3 regions of the Hohaiivirga grylli genome follow, and region 2 is predicted to be linked to each of the others. Evidence: riboswitches for the same ligand, from Rfam matches in the RefSeq annotation. Region 2 holds a riboswitch; each other region holds the start of a gene.
The links. Region 2 has a riboswitch for thiamine pyrophosphate ahead of WJT86_RS04260 (ABC transporter substrate-binding protein). Riboswitches for the same ligand answer to the same signal wherever they lie in the genome.

Region 1 (5,555 bases), 360 kb from region 2:
GCAACAGGTGATATGATTCCAAGGCTTGAGCGCCTTGAGGCAACCCAGAGTATTCTGCGAAAGAGCGGCTGGAATGATGCACGCCGCGTGACAATGCAAGGTGATGCATCGTCTCGTCTTTATGAGCGCCTCGTTCGCCCGAATGGTGAGACATCCATTCTGATGATTTCACCGGCACGCCCTGATGGCCCGCCTATTCGACGGGGCAAATCTTACAGCACGATTGCAAAGCTGGCAGAGAACATTAACGCTTTTGTTGCCATGGACAGAGGCCTGCGTGCCTTAGGCTTCAGTGCGCCAAAAATTTATGGCGAAGACTTGGAAGCTGGTCTTCTGGTGATTGAAGATCTCGGCAGTGAGCCTGTTGTTGATGGCAATGGCCCAATTCCTGAGCGCTATGCTGAAGCTACGACATTGCTGTCACGCCTGCATAGTACCGTACTACCGCAGGTATTGCCGGTTGCTGATGGCGTAGATCACATTCTGCCACCATACGATATGGAGGCACTGCTTATTGAGGTTGATCTCTTGCTGGAATGGTATGTCCCCCATATCGCCAACCGCATGCTGTCATCACCTGCTAAATTTGAATTTGCCAACTTGTGGGCTGCAACACTTAAGGAAATTACTGAGGCAACCCCAACCTGGACACTCCGCGATTTCCACTCACCCAATCTGATCTGGTTGCCAGAGCGTGAAGGTGTCAAACGGCTAGGTGTCATTGATTTTCAGGATGCCGTTCTTGGGCACCCAAGCTACGACGTTGCATCACTCTTGCAGGATGCCCGTGTTGACGTGGCTCCTGATCTGGAACTGAAACTCCTTGGCCATTACATCCGCGAGCGCCGTGCACTGGATGAAACTTTTGATATGGCCAGTTTTGCCCGAGCCTATGCAATCATGGGCGCCCAGCGTGCAACAAAAATACTCGGTATATTTGCACGTCTGGATAAGCGGGATCATAAACCACAGTATCTTAATCACCTGCCACGCATTGAAAATTATCTGCGTCGTAATCTGGCACATCCTGCTTTGGCCCAGCTTAAAGAATGGTTCGATGCCTATCTGCCGCATCTGTCCAAAACGCAGAATACGCAAAATAACGATGAGGCATAAATGGCTTCCAAGAAGAAAGAAACAATCAGCCCTCATAAGGCAGTCAGCCGGGCAATGGTATTGGCCGCTGGCCTTGGAAAACGTATGCGGCCTCTGACCGATACGATGCCCAAGCCTCTGGTTCCCGTTTGTGGAAAGTCGTTGATTGATTATTCTCTGGATCGTGTCGCTGAGGCTGGCATTACAGAGGTTGTTGTTAATGTTCATTATCTGGCTGATCAGCTTGAAGAGCATTTGTCTCATCGCAAGGCGCCGCATATTACCATTTCTGATGAGCGGGGAGAGCTGCTTGAGACTGCTGGTGGGATCAAGAAAGCAATGCCGTATCTGGTTGCAGGCCAGAGCCAGCCTGAACCATTTCTCATTCTGAATTCTGACGAGCTCTGGATTGAGGGTGCGCACCCAAATATTGAGCGGATGCTTGAGCACTGGAATCCTGAGCAGATGGATATTCTGCTGCTTCTGGCATCCAATGTTGCAAGCATCGGCTATAGCGGTAAAGGCGACTTCCTGATGGATACATTAGGACGTCTGCAAAGGCGTCCTGAAGGTGAAATGGCTGCCTTTGTTTATGCGGGTGTCGCCATTGCCAAGCCTGAGCTGTTTGATGATATCCCGGCTGGTCCCGTTTCAATGAACCTGCTTTTTGACAGGGCTATTGCCAAAGAACGTTTGTATGGCCTGAGGCTGGATGGCATCTGGCTGCATGTCGGAACAGTTGAAGCAATAGCTGAGGCGGAAGCCTGTGTAGAAGCAAGCACCCGCTAAGCTATGACTTGGTTGTGGTTGATGCTTTCAGGAGGTGCGATCGGGCAGATTTCCTGATAAGCACATGGATGATTGCTGTCAGAACAATACTGCTTAATCCGCCACCAAGAGGGCTGCCTAACCTGCTGCAGATGAAGAAAGCTGCAAAGCCGAGGCCAAGAGAGATAAGGCCACTAAAGTTAAATCTGCTACTGCGGGCATCATGGCGTAACAGGAAATAATCTGTCAGCAGGATTGCGGCCATTGGTGCAAAGATGGCTCCGATAAACATCAGAAAGTTTTCATAGATATTGCTGTAGAGCGCCAGCAATGTACCGATTGAGATGACAGCAATACTCAAACCTTTCTCAGGTAATTCTGGCACGATATTTCGTGCAGAGGCCACTGCTGAATAAACATCAAGAAAAGTTGTCATGATTGTTGAAAGGGCAACGATACTCAGAGCAACAATTCCAAGGCCTGCTGCCAGTAACATTGGGGTTGGGTCTGCCTCGCCCGTATAAAGTGCACCTATAAAGCCAATGCCGTACATCCACAGGCTGCCCACAAGATATCCAAGGCTTGGTGCCAGTGTAGCTGCAGATGCGCTGCGCGAGCGATATGCATAATCTGCGACCAGAGGCAGCCAGCTTAAAGGCATAATGAATGAAAGCTCAAAGGCTTTACTGAATGGCATGGGTGGTTCTGGAGACACAGATATAGCTGATGCATCACCTGCTTTTCCCCATAATACCCAGCTTATAAAAACTGTTAACAGGAAGAGCAGAATAACCGTAATTGTATTCTTCCGTTGGCGTCCCTCAACCTCCCAAAGGCTCCATAAGCCAATGAGAGCACCCATGATGACGATGGCGATTGTTGTAGCCTCAATATTCCATAGCTTATTGATGATGCCACCAAGAGCAAGCCCACTCTGCTGAACCATCACCGCTGCCCAGCCAATCAGCTGAATGACATTGGCGACTGATAACAGCCATGAGCCTCTCTGGCCGAATGAGATGCGTGTACACATGATTGATGGCATTTTTTCTCGAAAGCCGATCAGTGCAACCAACCCCAATAAAATGACCCCAACAATATGCCCAAGAAGAATTGCCCATAAACCCGGCCATAGACCAGCGGCAGCAATCATGCCTCCCGTCATAATTTCTGCAACGGATACTGCTGCTCCGAACCAGAGTAGGGCAAGGGAGAACCATGAATAACTATGGGTTGTTTGCATAATCTCTTCCCGCATAAACAGTTTGAATGGCAGAAAGGTAGATAGGGCAGGCAGCGAGGATAGCAGGCTGGTGTCTCATCCGAAGTCCCTACAGCAGTACAAACTGCATCAGGTTCAATGGGTATTATCTCAGCCCAGTTGGGCACCCCATTCGGTTTCAAAATCCCCATACGTTTCGTAAAGGGAGTACAGAGAAGATATAGGCACATTTCAGATTGGGAAAAATCGACTTTCGTTGCAGAGCATTGACGGAATAAATCAAATGGCTTTTCTTCCTGAACAAACAGGCATATTGAGGGAATATGTGCTGTTATGATGTGCTGAGGATAGGAATGTGCGTAGTGAAGAGCAGAGTTTGATGCCGCCATCAGCAAGGCTGACAGAAACCGTGACATTGAGCATTCTGATTGCGATCAGCTTATCTCATCTTATGAATGATGTTGTGCAATCCCTGATTCCCTCAATGTATCCACTGATTAAAGACAGCCTGCATCTCAGCTTCAGGCAGATTGGTTTAATACAACTGGTTTTCCAGTTGACAGCTTCAATTCTGCAGCCGGTTGTTGGTATCTATACGGACAAGAAACCACAGCCCTTTTCACTGGCTGTAGGGATGGGATTATCGCTTATCGGTATTCTGCTGCTCTCCCATGCCACTTCATATACCCAGATACTGGTTGCTGTTGCGTTCGTTGGTATGGGGTCTTCGATTTTTCATCCTGAAGCTTCACGTGTTGCACGTATGGCGTCGGGTGGGCGCCACGGAATGGCACAATCTGTCTTTCAGGTGGGTGGATATGCCGGCTCTGCTTTTGGGCCACTGCTGGCAGCTCTTTTCATAATTCCATACGGACAGAGCAGTCTTCTGTGGTTCTCACTGGTTGCGGTTGTTGCAATTGGCGTTCTGGCATGGATCGGGATGTGGATGCGTGACCAGCGCAAGGCCAGCAAGAAAACAGGTCTTAAAAGCGTTGAGCCACCTGTTGGCATCTCTTCACTACGTATCAAGATCATTCTCTCTATTCTGGTTTTGCTGGTCTTCTCCAAGGCCTTCTATATGGCCAGCATGTCCAGTTATTTTACCTTCTACCTGAAAGAAACATTCCATGTTTCAAACAGTGAAGCTCTGCATTATTTGTTCTACTTCCTTGGTGCTGTGGCTGTTGGTACACTGGTTGGCGGGCCGATAGGAGATCGTATCGGACGCAAGGCTGTTATCTGGTTCTCAATTCTTGGCGCTCTACCCTTCACGTTGATGCTGCCTTACGCAAATCTGTTCTGGACGGGTCTTCTCGCCATTGTAATTGGCCTGATTATATCATCAGCCTTCTCATCAATTGTTGTATATGCGCAAGAGCTTAATCCCGGGAAAGTCGGGATGATTGCCGGTCTGTTCTTTGGGCTCTCATTTGGTGTTGGTGGTTTAGGAGCCGCTGTTCTTGGGGAGCTCGCTGACCACACCAGCATAAGTTTCGTCTATCACATCTGCTCTTATCTGCCAGCAATTGGGCTTCTGACAGTTTTCCTTCCCGGACGGAAAAGCGTGCGCGGCTAAGATTTAAAAAAAGGCCACCAGAAGGTGGCCTTTTTGTTATCCAACGAGTAGACGGTCTTCCGAAATGTCCTCATTTCTGACCCTGCGAAACTGGGCGAGCAGATCCTCAATTGTGAGATCTTTCCGGTGGCTGCCTGATGCATCAAAAATGATATTACCTTCATGCAACATGATGGTGCGTGTGCCCATATCCAATGCCTGTCGCATGGAGTGGGTGACCATTAAAACCGTGAGTCCATAGCGTTCGGCAAAGCGTTTTGTCAGATCAAGAACAAACTCTGCATTGCGTGGATCAAGAGCTGCCGTGTGCTCGTCCAGAAGAAGAACGCTGGAGGGTGACAGAGTTGCCATCACAAGTGATAGAGCCTGTCTCTGTCCGCCGGATAATGAACCCATTGGCTGGCTCAGGTTATCTTCAAGGCCCAGTCCGAGTTCTGAGATGCGGCCTTTTACAGTCTCAATATAATGGCGGTTCAGGGCACGTCTGAAAGTGCGCCTTCTGCCACGTGCTGAGGCAAGTGCAAGATTCTCTGCAATGGAGAGATCGCCGCAGCTTCCCAGTAACGGATCCTGAAAGACGCGGGCAATATAGGTTGCGCGCTGTTCTGCTGGCAGCTTGGTCACATCTGTATTAGAGACCATGATCCGGCCACCGCTTAAAGGCACATCGCCGGCGATAGAGCCAAGAAGTGTCGATTTACCCGCGCCGTTTGAACCAATGATGCAGGCAAATTCACCATTCTCAAGACGAAGGGAGATATCTTTCAAAGCCCGGCGCTCATTTGGCGTGCCGGGATTGAAGGTGATGGAGAGGTTCTGGACTTCGATCATGCGAAGACCTTCTTCTTGAGTTTAGGTACGACAAGGGCGATCAGAACAATCAATGCCGTGACG
Region 2 (5,555 bases):
ACGTCTATTACATGCCGCTTCTGACATGGCCTGCTGCCATGTGTCTGAGTGCTTTTACAGTGCTCTTCATTGCCCTTGTTCGCTGGGTTATCCTGCCAAAGGTCAATTCTGGGACTTATTCCGTATTCTCAGGTTTCTATCTGCGGAAGTGGACGGTTGCTTTTGCAACGGAAGTAACCTTGGAAACCCTGTCATCGCTCTACGCCACAATCTACATGCGGGCGTGGTACCGTTTGATGGGGGCAAAGATTGGCAAGGGTGCTGAAATTTCGACCAATCTGGCCGGTCGTTATGATGTTACGGAAATTGGTGCCGGTAACTTCATTGCTGACGAGGTGGTCTATGGTGAGGAAGAAATCCAGCGCGGCTGGATGACCATTCTGCCAGCCAAGACTGGTGATCGGGTTTTTGTCGGGAATGATGCTGTCCTGCCGCCAGGTGCTGATATTCCTGAAGGTGTTCTGATTGGTATCAAATCCAAGCCACCCGCTAATGAGCTTATTCAGCCGGGTGATACTTGGTTTGGTTCTCCGCCCATCAAGCTGCCAACACGTCAACGTGTGAATGTTGATGCCAACTGGACATATGAACCCGGGTTCTGGCGCAAATTCTCTCGTGGTGTCTTTGAAGCCCTGCACACATCGTTTGCGACGATGCTGTTCATTACCCTTGCAATGATCGTGATTGACAGATGGTTCCTGCCAGCGATCCTGCTGGGGGATATCTGGGGGCTTATTGTCCGCTTCATTATTGGCAGTGTCTTTATCGCAATTATGCAGGTTCTGTGTGTTGTTGCGGTTAAGTGGCTGATGATGGGGGCTTATAAACCAACGATGAAACCAATGTGGTCATGGTGGGCCATGCGCACAGAGGCGGTTGCGGTTCTCTACTGGGGGCTTGCGGGTAAGGTTATGCTTGAGCACCTTCAGGGAACACCGTTCCTACCTTGGGTTCTGCGATTATTCGGTACAAAAGTCGGGAAGGGTATCTGTATGCATACAACAGATATTACTGAGTTTGACTGTGTCACGATTGGTGACTTCTGCACCATCAATGCTCAGTCCGCCTTGCAGACCCATCTTTATGAAGACCGGGTGATGAAAGTGGGGCGCGTCAAGCTTGCCGACGGTGTGACCGTAGGGGCGAATGCGACGGTGCTTTATGATAGTCATGTCGGCTCTTTTGCGCAGCTCAGCCCGTTAACTATTGTTATGAAGGGTGAAAGCATCCCTGAGAATACAGCATGGCAGGGTGCGCCAGCTGTTCCGGTCACCAGTAAAAACTGAACCAGCGTTAAAATGGCTCTTTCCTTTATGAGGAAGGAGCCATTTTCAATTTATTGAATAATGTCACTAATCCAGCGCTGAATAAATTCCTGACGCTTATTCTTGCGCCACTCCATATCAGTATCGATCAGTTTTACTTTACTGATATCCAGCATGGGTTCAGTAATATGGGCATCTCTGTGCAATGGCAGATAATTGATCTTGTTAATGATCAGAACATTGGCAAACTCTGCGCTTTCAAGCCAGTTGACCAACTTGAGTGCGGTGTCTGATTTGCGAGTTCCTTTCAGTATTGCAACGCCAGTTATGCCGTATGTTGTACCTTCTTCGGGGTAAGTCACGATAACCGGATAGCCCTGTTGCTGGGTGTCTAAAGCATCAGGCAGATAGAAAATGCCTGCTGCGGCTTGTCCGGTAGCGATGGGGATCGCGCCGCCCTGACCGCTCTTTGTATAAAGCTGTATGTTTTTATGGAGCTGCTTTTGATAGGCAAAGGCGCCTGTCTCTCCATAAAGGGCAGCCAAGGCATAAATACGTTCCGTTGCAGTGCCTGAGGTTCTTGCATCTGCCATCTGAAGACTGTTGGCATAGGCAGGATTGAGCAAATCCTGCCAAGACTTGGGTGCTTTCAAACCATTCTTTTCAAGAAAATTTGTATTAGCCATAAAAACCAGTGGCATAAGTCCCCAGGAGTGCCATTTCTCATTACGTGAACGATATCTTTCCGGAATTCCATCTCCAGCAGGGGGGAGATTTGTCAGGAGATCCTGTGCTGCTGCAACCTCAAATATTTCATCCGGCCCACCAAACAGAATATCTGCTTGCGGATTTCTGCTCTCTGCTTCTATTCGGGCAAGAGCTTCTCCAGCGGACAGGCGGATAACCTGTGTTTTGATGCCTGTTTGCTTGGTAAACGCCTCGAAGACTTTTGAGGAGTATTTTTCAGGCATGGTTGAATAGATATTCAGTGTTTCCGATGCCTGAGTGCTGCTCAACGTGTATAGGCAAAAGAGCAGCCCCAAAAATAGCTTGGTGCAGATAAGTTTAAGAATTTTGGAATTTGAAAACAGAACCAACATGACCTCCCTCCGCTGGTACGAACCAGATCAGGTGATACGGGTATTTCTCAGCAGCCGGAGAGGCTGCACCCCGAGTCAACAGACATTGTCTATACGCTTTCATGAGAGTTGGATAGCTCTGATATTTCCCTCTCAATGCATCTTTGGTGGAACAGGGAAACGCCTTTCTCCTTAAATCCTGCAGTATCTCAGTGAGGTGGGGGGTGACATTCGGGGAGTTTACTCTTAAACAAAAGGGAATGTTCTATTGGTGCAAGCGCATATCCCATGTCTCATAATACTTTTGGTCACCTTTTTCGCGTTACAACATTTGGTGAGAGCCACGGACCAGCTCTTGGTTGCGTAATTGATGGCTGCCCCCCGCTGATCCCGATTCATGAGGCAGAAATTCAGCTTGAACTTGATCGGCGTCGTCCTGGGCAATCCCGCTTTACGACCCAGCGTCAGGAACCGGATAAGGTGCGTATTCTGTCAGGCGTTTTCACTGATGAAAAGACAGGTAAGCAGGTTACGACTGGTACGCCGATTGCTCTGTTGATTGAGAACGTTGATCAACGTTCCAAAGATTACTCGGAAATCAAGGAAAGCTATCGTCCGGGGCACGCAGATATTGCCTATGATATGAAGTATGGCATCCGTGATTATCGTGGCGGTGGGCGTTCTTCAGCCCGTGAAACAGCTGCGCGTGTGGCTGCCGGTGCTATTGCACGCAAGGTTCTGCCGGATGTGAAGATACGCGCCGCATTGGTGCAGATCGGGCCTCACAAGATTAATCGTGATAATTGGGACTGGGCTGAGGTTGGTAACAATGCCCTGTTCTGTCCGGATGCATCAAGTGTCTCGTTTTTGGAAGACTATCTTGATGGAATTCGCAAAGCCGGCTCGTCCATTGGTGCTGTTGTTGAAGTCGTGGCTGAGGGTGTTCCTCCGGGGCTTGGCGCACCAATCTATGGCAAACTTGATTCAGAACTTGCCAGTTCGCTGATGTCTATCAATGCTGTCAAGGGCGTTGAGATTGGTGCCGGTTTTGCTTCTGCTGAACTGACCGGTGAAGAAAACGCTGATGAAATGTATGCCAGTAATGCGGGGCATCCAGCATTCTCCTCTAACCATGCAGGTGGTGTGCTGGGCGGAATTTCAACAGGGCAGCCATTGGTTTGTCGGTTTGCCGTTAAACCAACATCCTCCATTCTGCAGTTGCGCCATAGCGTAACTCGCGAAGGCAAGGAAACTGAAGTCCGCACAAAAGGGCGGCATGATCCATGCGTTGGTATTCGTGCTGTGCCGATTGCCGAAGCTATGGTTGCATGCGTTCTTGCAGATCAATTTTTACGCCATCGCGGGCAGGTTGGTGAGATACGGCACTGGCCGTTCAACCCATAAAAGTTTAAATATCAGTTATTCCTGATCTGATGATCACTATGACCACAAAGTGTGGTGGTTAAAAGGGGTACGAGAATGAGTAGTGTAACCGCAGCAGTTGAAGCTTTTGCACGTGGTGAAATTGTCATTGTGACAGATGATGATGATCGTGAAAATGAAGGTGATCTGATCGTTGCTGCGTCTCTCTGTACCCCGGAGAAAATGGCTTTTATTATCCGCAATACCTGTGGGATTGTCTGCGCACCACTGACGAGTGAGCTTGCCCGCAACCTTCAGCTCAACCCAATGGTTGCAGCCAATGATGCGCCTTTAGGTACGGCATTCACGATTACCGTTGATGTGAAGCATGGTCTGACAACCGGTATTTCTGCCGAGCAGCGTTCGAATACTGTCCGGGCGCTTGCAAACCATAACATGGGTGCGGCTGATTTTGTTCGCCCAGGGCACGTCTTCCCGCTGATTGCAAAAGATGGTGGCGTACTCATGCGCTCCGGCCATACCGAGGCTGCTGTTGATCTATGCAAACTTGCCGGGCTTCCGCCTGTTGGTGTGATCTGTGAACTGGCCAATGATGATGGCACAGTCATGAAGGGCCAGCAGATTAAAGACTTCGCTGCAAAGCATGATCTGCATCAGGTTTCTGTTGCTGACCTGATCGCCTATCGTCAGACACGGGAAAAGCTGGTTGAACGTATCGCGACATTCCCGGTTCAGACACAATGGGGTGAGTTTACAGGTTATGCCTATACAACTCCATTTGATCCTGAACAGCATTTGGCATTGGTCTATGGCCGTATTGGCGATGGCAAGGATACTCTGGTGCGTCTGCATCGGGCAAATATTCTGTCAGACATTTTCTCCGGAGCTAAAACCATTGCTCCAGTGATGGAAAAGATCGCCAAGGAAGGCAGGGGGGTTCTTGTCTATCTTCGTGACGGAACAGCCGGTGTGCCAACAACACAGCTTGCTCCTGAGGAAACCTCATCGGATGAAGTTCGCTCCAACCAATGGAAAGATGTTGGTCTTGGTGCGCAAATTTTGCGTGATCTGGGCGTTGTCTCAATCCGCAATATCTCATCATCAACCCGCTCTTATGTCGGCTTGAAAGGGTTCGGCATTGAAATCAGCAGTGATGAGCGGATGGCATGATAAAAGGGCGGTGGGTAACCACCGCCTTTATTCTATGTACGAATGAATGCCAGAACATCCTTGTTGAACTGATCCTGCTCAACCTGTGCCAGGCCATGTGAACCACCGGGATAAATCTTCAGCTCTGCATTCGGAATGATCTTGCTGGAAAGATCTGCAGAGGCTTTGATTGGAACGATCTGGTCATCATCGCCATGAATGATCAGTGTCGGGATATCCACCTTCTTGAGGTCTTCCGTATAATCAACTTCCGAGAACTCATGGATACAGTCGAGCAGTCCCTTCAAGCCAGCAAGCATACCCTGTAACCAGAATGATTTCTGTAATCCCTCTGATACTTTGGTGCCGGGGCGGTTGAAATTATAGAAGGGGGCAGAAAGATCGGTTAGGAACTGGGAACGGTCATTATATGTTCCCTGACGGATAGCATCGAAGGTTTCAATCGGAGTGCCATGTGGGTTATCTGCTGTCTTGAGCATCAAAGGAGGCACCGCTCCAACCAGAACAGCTTTAGCGACACGGTTTGTGCCATGACGGCCCATATAATGGGTAATTTCACCACCGCCTGTTGAATGCCCGACCAGAATGATATTTTTCAGATCCAGTTGTTCTATGACTTCTGCCAGATCATCGGCATACTGGTCCATATTGTTGCCAT
Region 3 (5,555 bases), on a different contig from region 2:
AATGAAGGTTTCTTTGTCATAACATTCGTCCGTTCTTATCTTCCGTTATACTGGGGCATAGATGAGCGAGGCCCTAAAATAAACTGCTGCGGATTGCGTTGTATCCCCTGAATAAGCTTATTCAGTTCATTCAGTGACTTACGGCCTTCGACAGCCAGATTCTGGTACTGCTGCAGGCCAGAGCCTGTAAAGCGCTTCAGACCTTCTGCAATCTCATTCAACTGACCTTCCAGATGATCAGAAAGTTTCTTGATTGAAGCAGCTGCAGCATGAACCTCATCAAGAGCTCCCTTACCTGAATCGCCAATCTGATCCAAAAATCTCTTTACACCTGAAGAGCTATCACCGAGCACATCAGAAAAGTTCTCAACATTTTTGACAATCTTCGTAATAGATTCCTGATTATCACCAACCAACTTATCCATACGTGTTACAAGATCATCGGCACGGGCAGCAATATTACGGGCAGATTCCATCAGGCTCTGAAAGTCAGAACGCTTGGCATAAAGCTCGGGAAAGTCATCCCCCTTCGCAGCAACGAGATCGGCTGCGCGTGGATCACCACCTGTCAGTGATATAGAAGCAGCACCGGTCAAGCCCTGATACTCAAGCATTGCTGTCGTATCCATCCGCAACGGTGTACCATCATCAATTCGGGTACGAACCTCAACCTGCCGCGGGTCCTCTGGCCGGATACGGATATTCATTACCTGCCCAACTGGGATACCATTGAACAGAACACTGGCCCCAACAGACAAACCAGAAACGGAATCTGAGAATATGATATCCAGTGTTTTACGCTGCTTGGCAGAGCCAAGGTCGGCAAACCAGTAGATAAAAGCGAACGCTCCAGCAATGACTGCCAGAGTAAAGGCTCCCACTAGGGCGTAATTTGCTTTTGTTTCCATATCATTATGCCTCATGCTGCCCTGCAAGCACAGCACGAGCCCGCTTACCATGAAAATAAGAATGTACCCAAGGATTTGTTGATTGCAACATATGTTCAATCGGCCCTTGCTCTATAATTTTTCCCTGACCAAGTGCAGCAATACGATCACAAGCTGAGTAGAGACTATCCAAATCATGTGTGACCATGAAAACTGTCAGGCCAAGTGTTTTTTGCAGTGTTTCAATGAGATCATCAAAATCACCCGCACCAATCGGATCAAGCCCTGATGTTGGCTCATCCAAGAAAAGGATATCCGGATCTAAAGCTAAAGCACGCGCCAAAGCCGCACGCTTGATCATACCACCAGAAAGTTCTGAAGGAAATTTATCAGCCGCATCAGCTGGAAGACCAACCATCTGAATCTTCAGCATTGCCATCTCATCCAGAACATCCTGAGGAAGAGACAGATATTCCCGCATCGGCACCTGAACATTTTGCTTGACCGTCAGGGCTGAGAACAATGCCCCCTGCTGAAAGAGAACACCCCAGCGCTGCTCCATCTTCCGGCGCTCATCATGAGAAAGACCATCAACATTCTGGCCAAATACGTTGATTTCACCCGCGCGTTTTTTAATCAGCCCAAGAATAGTACGGGTTAAAACGGATTTACCCGTACCCGAAGCACCTACGAAGCCAAGAATCTCACCCCGATAAATATCAAGATTAAGATCCTTCATAATTGTTTTAGGACCAAAACCAACTTCCAAGCCACGCACACTTATGACGACTTCCTTCTGGGAAGTATCATTATTCTGCGGCATATTTTTTGGCTCAGGCTTGCTCATTGGACCTCAGAAGTTAATCGCTGCGTAGAACATAGCGAAGATACCATCCATCAAAATAACCATGAAGATGGACTTCACAACTGCCGAAGTCACATTACGCCCCAACGATTCAGCTGATCCCTTAACAGCCAAGCCTTCGGAACAGGCAATAACACCAATAACCAAAGCCATGAAAGGCGCCTTTATAATGCCGGCAAAAAAGGTATTCATAGCAATTGCAGACTGAAGCCGTGTCAAAAAGACATCCGATGGAATATCACCATAGAGTGCAGCCGTAATTGCACCGCCCAACAAACCGGACATTGATGCGATGAAAGTGAGAAGTGGCAATCCGATAATAAGAGCCAGAATTCTCGGGACAATCAGAACTTCAATCGGATCAAGCCCCATTACGCGTAAAGCATCAACCTCTTCACTCATTTTCATGGATCCGAGCTCTGCCGTATATGCAGAACCAGAACGACCTGCAATCATAATTGCAGTAAGGAGAACGGCCAGTTCGCGCAATGTCAGAATACTGATCAGGTCAACAACAAAAACTGTTGCCCCAAATGTCTTCAGCTGAAAGATACCTTGCTGCGCAATAATACAGCCAACAAGAAACGAGATCAGAACAATGATCGGCACACCACGAAGAGCAACCTGCTCCATCTGTGTAACAAGCGACGTAAAACGAAATGATTTTGGCCTGAACAGAACACGGATTAACGCCGAGACAACCTGACCAAAAAAGACAATACCATCATAGGCATCCTGGCGTGTCTGGATAACTGACTTTCCAATTTCAGATAAGAAAGTAACAAGTCCAGATTGCTTTTCTTCCTGCTTTTCCTCAACCGTATGAGAAGATATTTCAGTCAGAAGAATATCATGGGTTGCACTTTGCCCCTGTATCTGAACTTTGATACCTCGGCTCTCAAGTGTACGTGCTGAACGAATAATCAGCCAGCTGCCAACTGTATCCAGCCGTCCCAGACCAGACAGATCAAAGATAACTGGCTGATTTTCCTGTATCTCGACAAGTCTTGCCGCGTAATCATCAGCCCTTTTTCCAAGACTTGAGGTCCAGTCTCCCTGCAAGGCAATATGAACCTGATTGTCAGCATGACTGACATCTATCTTCGGTTCATTATCAATATCTGCTGAGTGCACGCAGAAAATCCTTGCCACTAAAAAAGAACGAACTAATTTCTTAACCTAAGTACTTTAATAAAAGCGATAAAATAGTTAAGGTGCATATCAATGATCCCCTGCAAAATACAGACAAAAATTGATCATTTTCCTTTAAAAGAACCTTTCGTTATATCGCGAGGGACACGTACTGAAGCAATCGTTGTAACGGTTGAACTAACAGACCTCAATAATCAAAAGATTGGACGCGGGGAATGCACGCCATATGCACGCTATGGTGAAAGCGTTGACAGTGTTATCGCGCAAATTGAAAATATTCGTCCCTCTGTCGAGAATGGTATTTCTCATGAAGCATTAAGTCGCATCATACCTGCTGGAGCGGCTCGCAATGCGATTGATAATGCGCTTTGGGATCTGGAAGCAAAAGTAACAGGTATTCCAGCTCATATTACAGCTGGTGCCAAGGATTGGGCGCCGGTAACAACCGCTTTCACAATCAGTATTGGCACACCAGAAGTCATGAATAAGTCAGCGGTAAAAGCAGCTGATCGGCCTTTGCTTAAGGTCAAACTCGGTGGGGGGGATAATTTGGACATTGAGCGGATCAAAGCCGTCCGTTCTGGCGCGCCGAATGCCACACTTATTGCAGATGCCAACGAAGGCTGGACAGAGAATAATCTACCGGAGCATTTTCTGGCATGTTCTGACGCTGGATACGCCATGATTGAACAGCCCCTGCCGGCAGAGCTCGACCATATTCTCAAAACAATAGATAAGCCTGTGCCGCTTTGTGCAGATGAAAGCGCACATCGCAGAGAGGCCCTCCCCACTCTTGTTGGCATATATGATCTGGTTAATATCAAGCTCGATAAAACAGGTGGCCTCTATGAGGCTCTTTCAGTTGCCAATGAAGTCCAGCAGCTTGGCATGGATATTATGGTTGGCTGTATGCTGGGCTCATCCTTGGCAATGGCACCCGCTATGATCTTAGCCTCAAAGGCAAAATATGTTGATCTTGATGGTCCTCTGCTTTTATCAGCAGACAGGACGCCACCCCTTCATTGTGAACAGAGCCTGCTCTATCCGCCAACGCCTGAACTATGGGGCTGATATCATTCTCTTGCTTGCTTCTGTTTCAGCAAGTAGCTAGTATCCTAACATCTCCTTGGGGTGCCCTTTAGGGCTGAGAGGTCTGTACCAACCCATGAACCTGATCCGGATCATGCCGGCGGAGGAAAGAGAGATGGTATTGTACATAGATCCAAATCTCAGAATAACGTTGCATTTGGCTTCTTCAGCCTTACGGCATCCCTATATCGCCCTCAAAACTCAGATAAACTTTCTATTACGGATAAAACATGACCAGTGTTGATATTCGCCTTTACGGAATTATTGATCCGCAGATTGCGCGTGGACGTCCATTACATGAGCTTGTATTGGCTGCGGTTCAGGGTGGTGCAACCTTAATCCAGTACAGAGATAAAACATCTGATACGCGCCCAATGATTGAGCAAGCCCGGGCCATCAAGAATGTTCTTGCAGGAACATCCGTTCCTCTTCTTATCAATGATCGTATTGATGTCGCTCTGGCATCAGGTGCTGAAGGTGTTCACATTGGTCAATCCGATATGTACGCACAGGACGCGCGACATATTCTCGGCGCCTCCGCCATCATTGGCCTGACAGTCAACAATGCCATCAATGCAGAAGAATGCAGCAAGCTCCCAGTAGATTATGCCTGTATTGGGAGTGTTTTCCCAACCAACAGCAAGGATGATGCGGGCGCATCTATCGGCCTAGACGGCTTCTCAAAACTGGCCAGACAAATCCGTTCCAGACAGCCTTTTCTGCCTGTCGGTGCTATTTCAGGGATTAATCACAAGAATGCAGCATCGGTTATTGAAGCGGGTTCTGATGGTATTGCCATCATATCTGCCCTTTTCTCCCCTGATGATATTACATCTGCAGCTCAATCCTTGAATGAAGTTATTACCAAAGCTTTTCAAGCTCAGCATAACCAGTAAGCATCCAGAGATACCAATATGACAGCTATCGCAGTAACTATTGCAGGTTCGGATTCTGGTGGCGGTGCCGGAATACAGGCTGATTTGAAAACTTTTTCAGCTCTTGGTGTCTATGGCGCAAGCGTGATTACAGCCCTGACTGCCCAGAACACACGTGGCGTTCAGGGGATATACAACATCCCCCCAGACTTCGTGAAACAGCAGATTGATAGCGTATTTTCAGATCTGGACGTGAATGCTGTTAAAATTGGCATGCTCTCTCAACCAGACATTATCCAAGCTGTTGCGAATGGTTTGGGAAAATACAATCAAGCCCAGATCATTCTTGATCCGGTTATGGTTGCAGCGAGTGGAGATCGATTGATTGCAGAGGAAGCCGTCACAACACTCAAAGAAAGCCTTTTACCCCTTGCTCTTTTAATTACGCCCAATCTACCAGAAGCTGCCGTTATCCTTGGCGACAATCACCCTGCTTCCAATGAACAAGAGGTTATTTCTCAAGCTGAGCGGCTATTAAAACTTGGCCCCAAAGCTGTCTTGATAAAAGGTGGACATGGTAACGGGCCAGAGAGTACAGATATTCTGCTAGATCACAATGGCGTTTATCGCCTCAGCTCTGCGCGCTTAAACAGCCACAATACTCATGGAACCGGTTGTACCTTATCA

Region 1: another riboswitch for thiamine pyrophosphate. It lies ahead of cytX (putative hydroxymethylpyrimidine transporter CytX); the one in region 2 lies ahead of WJT86_RS04260 (ABC transporter substrate-binding protein).
Region 3: another riboswitch for thiamine pyrophosphate. It lies ahead of thiE (thiamine phosphate synthase); the one in region 2 lies ahead of WJT86_RS04260 (ABC transporter substrate-binding protein).

What each region holds. Positions count from the first base shown of each region.
Region 1 is NZ_JBBYXI010000001.1:611,889-617,443, forward strand. Features, by position in the region: gene tsaE (tRNA (adenosine(37)-N6)-threonylcarbamoyltransferase complex ATPase subunit type 1 TsaE) at 1-1,116, shown strand, start outside; gene WJT86_RS02605 (nucleotidyltransferase family protein) at 1,117-1,884, shown strand; gene cytX (putative hydroxymethylpyrimidine transporter CytX) at 1,886-3,106, opposite strand; TPP riboswitch at 3,174-3,266, opposite strand; gene WJT86_RS02615 (MFS transporter) at 3,441-4,661, shown strand; gene WJT86_RS02620 (ABC transporter ATP-binding protein) at 4,698-5,492, opposite strand; gene WJT86_RS02625 (ABC transporter permease) at 5,489-5,555, opposite strand, start outside.
Region 2 is NZ_JBBYXI010000001.1:971,252-976,806, forward strand. Features, by position in the region: gene WJT86_RS04255 (Pls/PosA family non-ribosomal peptide synthetase) at 1-1,286, shown strand, start outside; gene WJT86_RS04260 (ABC transporter substrate-binding protein) at 1,337-2,365, opposite strand; TPP riboswitch at 2,353-2,448, opposite strand; gene aroC (chorismate synthase) at 2,633-3,748, shown strand; gene ribB (3,4-dihydroxy-2-butanone-4-phosphate synthase) at 3,824-4,897, shown strand; gene WJT86_RS04275 (alpha/beta fold hydrolase) at 4,930-5,555, opposite strand, start outside.
Region 3 is NZ_JBBYXI010000003.1:444,331-449,885, reverse strand. Features, by position in the region: gene WJT86_RS10245 (ABC-type transport auxiliary lipoprotein family protein) at 1-20, opposite strand, end outside; gene WJT86_RS10240 (MlaD family protein) at 36-908, opposite strand; gene WJT86_RS10235 (ABC transporter ATP-binding protein) at 913-1,710, opposite strand; gene WJT86_RS10230 (MlaE family lipid ABC transporter permease subunit) at 1,741-2,886, opposite strand; gene dgcA (N-acetyl-D-Glu racemase DgcA) at 2,980-3,975, shown strand; TPP riboswitch at 4,022-4,120, shown strand; gene thiE (thiamine phosphate synthase) at 4,224-4,889, shown strand; gene thiD (bifunctional hydroxymethylpyrimidine kinase/phosphomethylpyrimidine kinase) at 4,908-5,555, shown strand, end outside.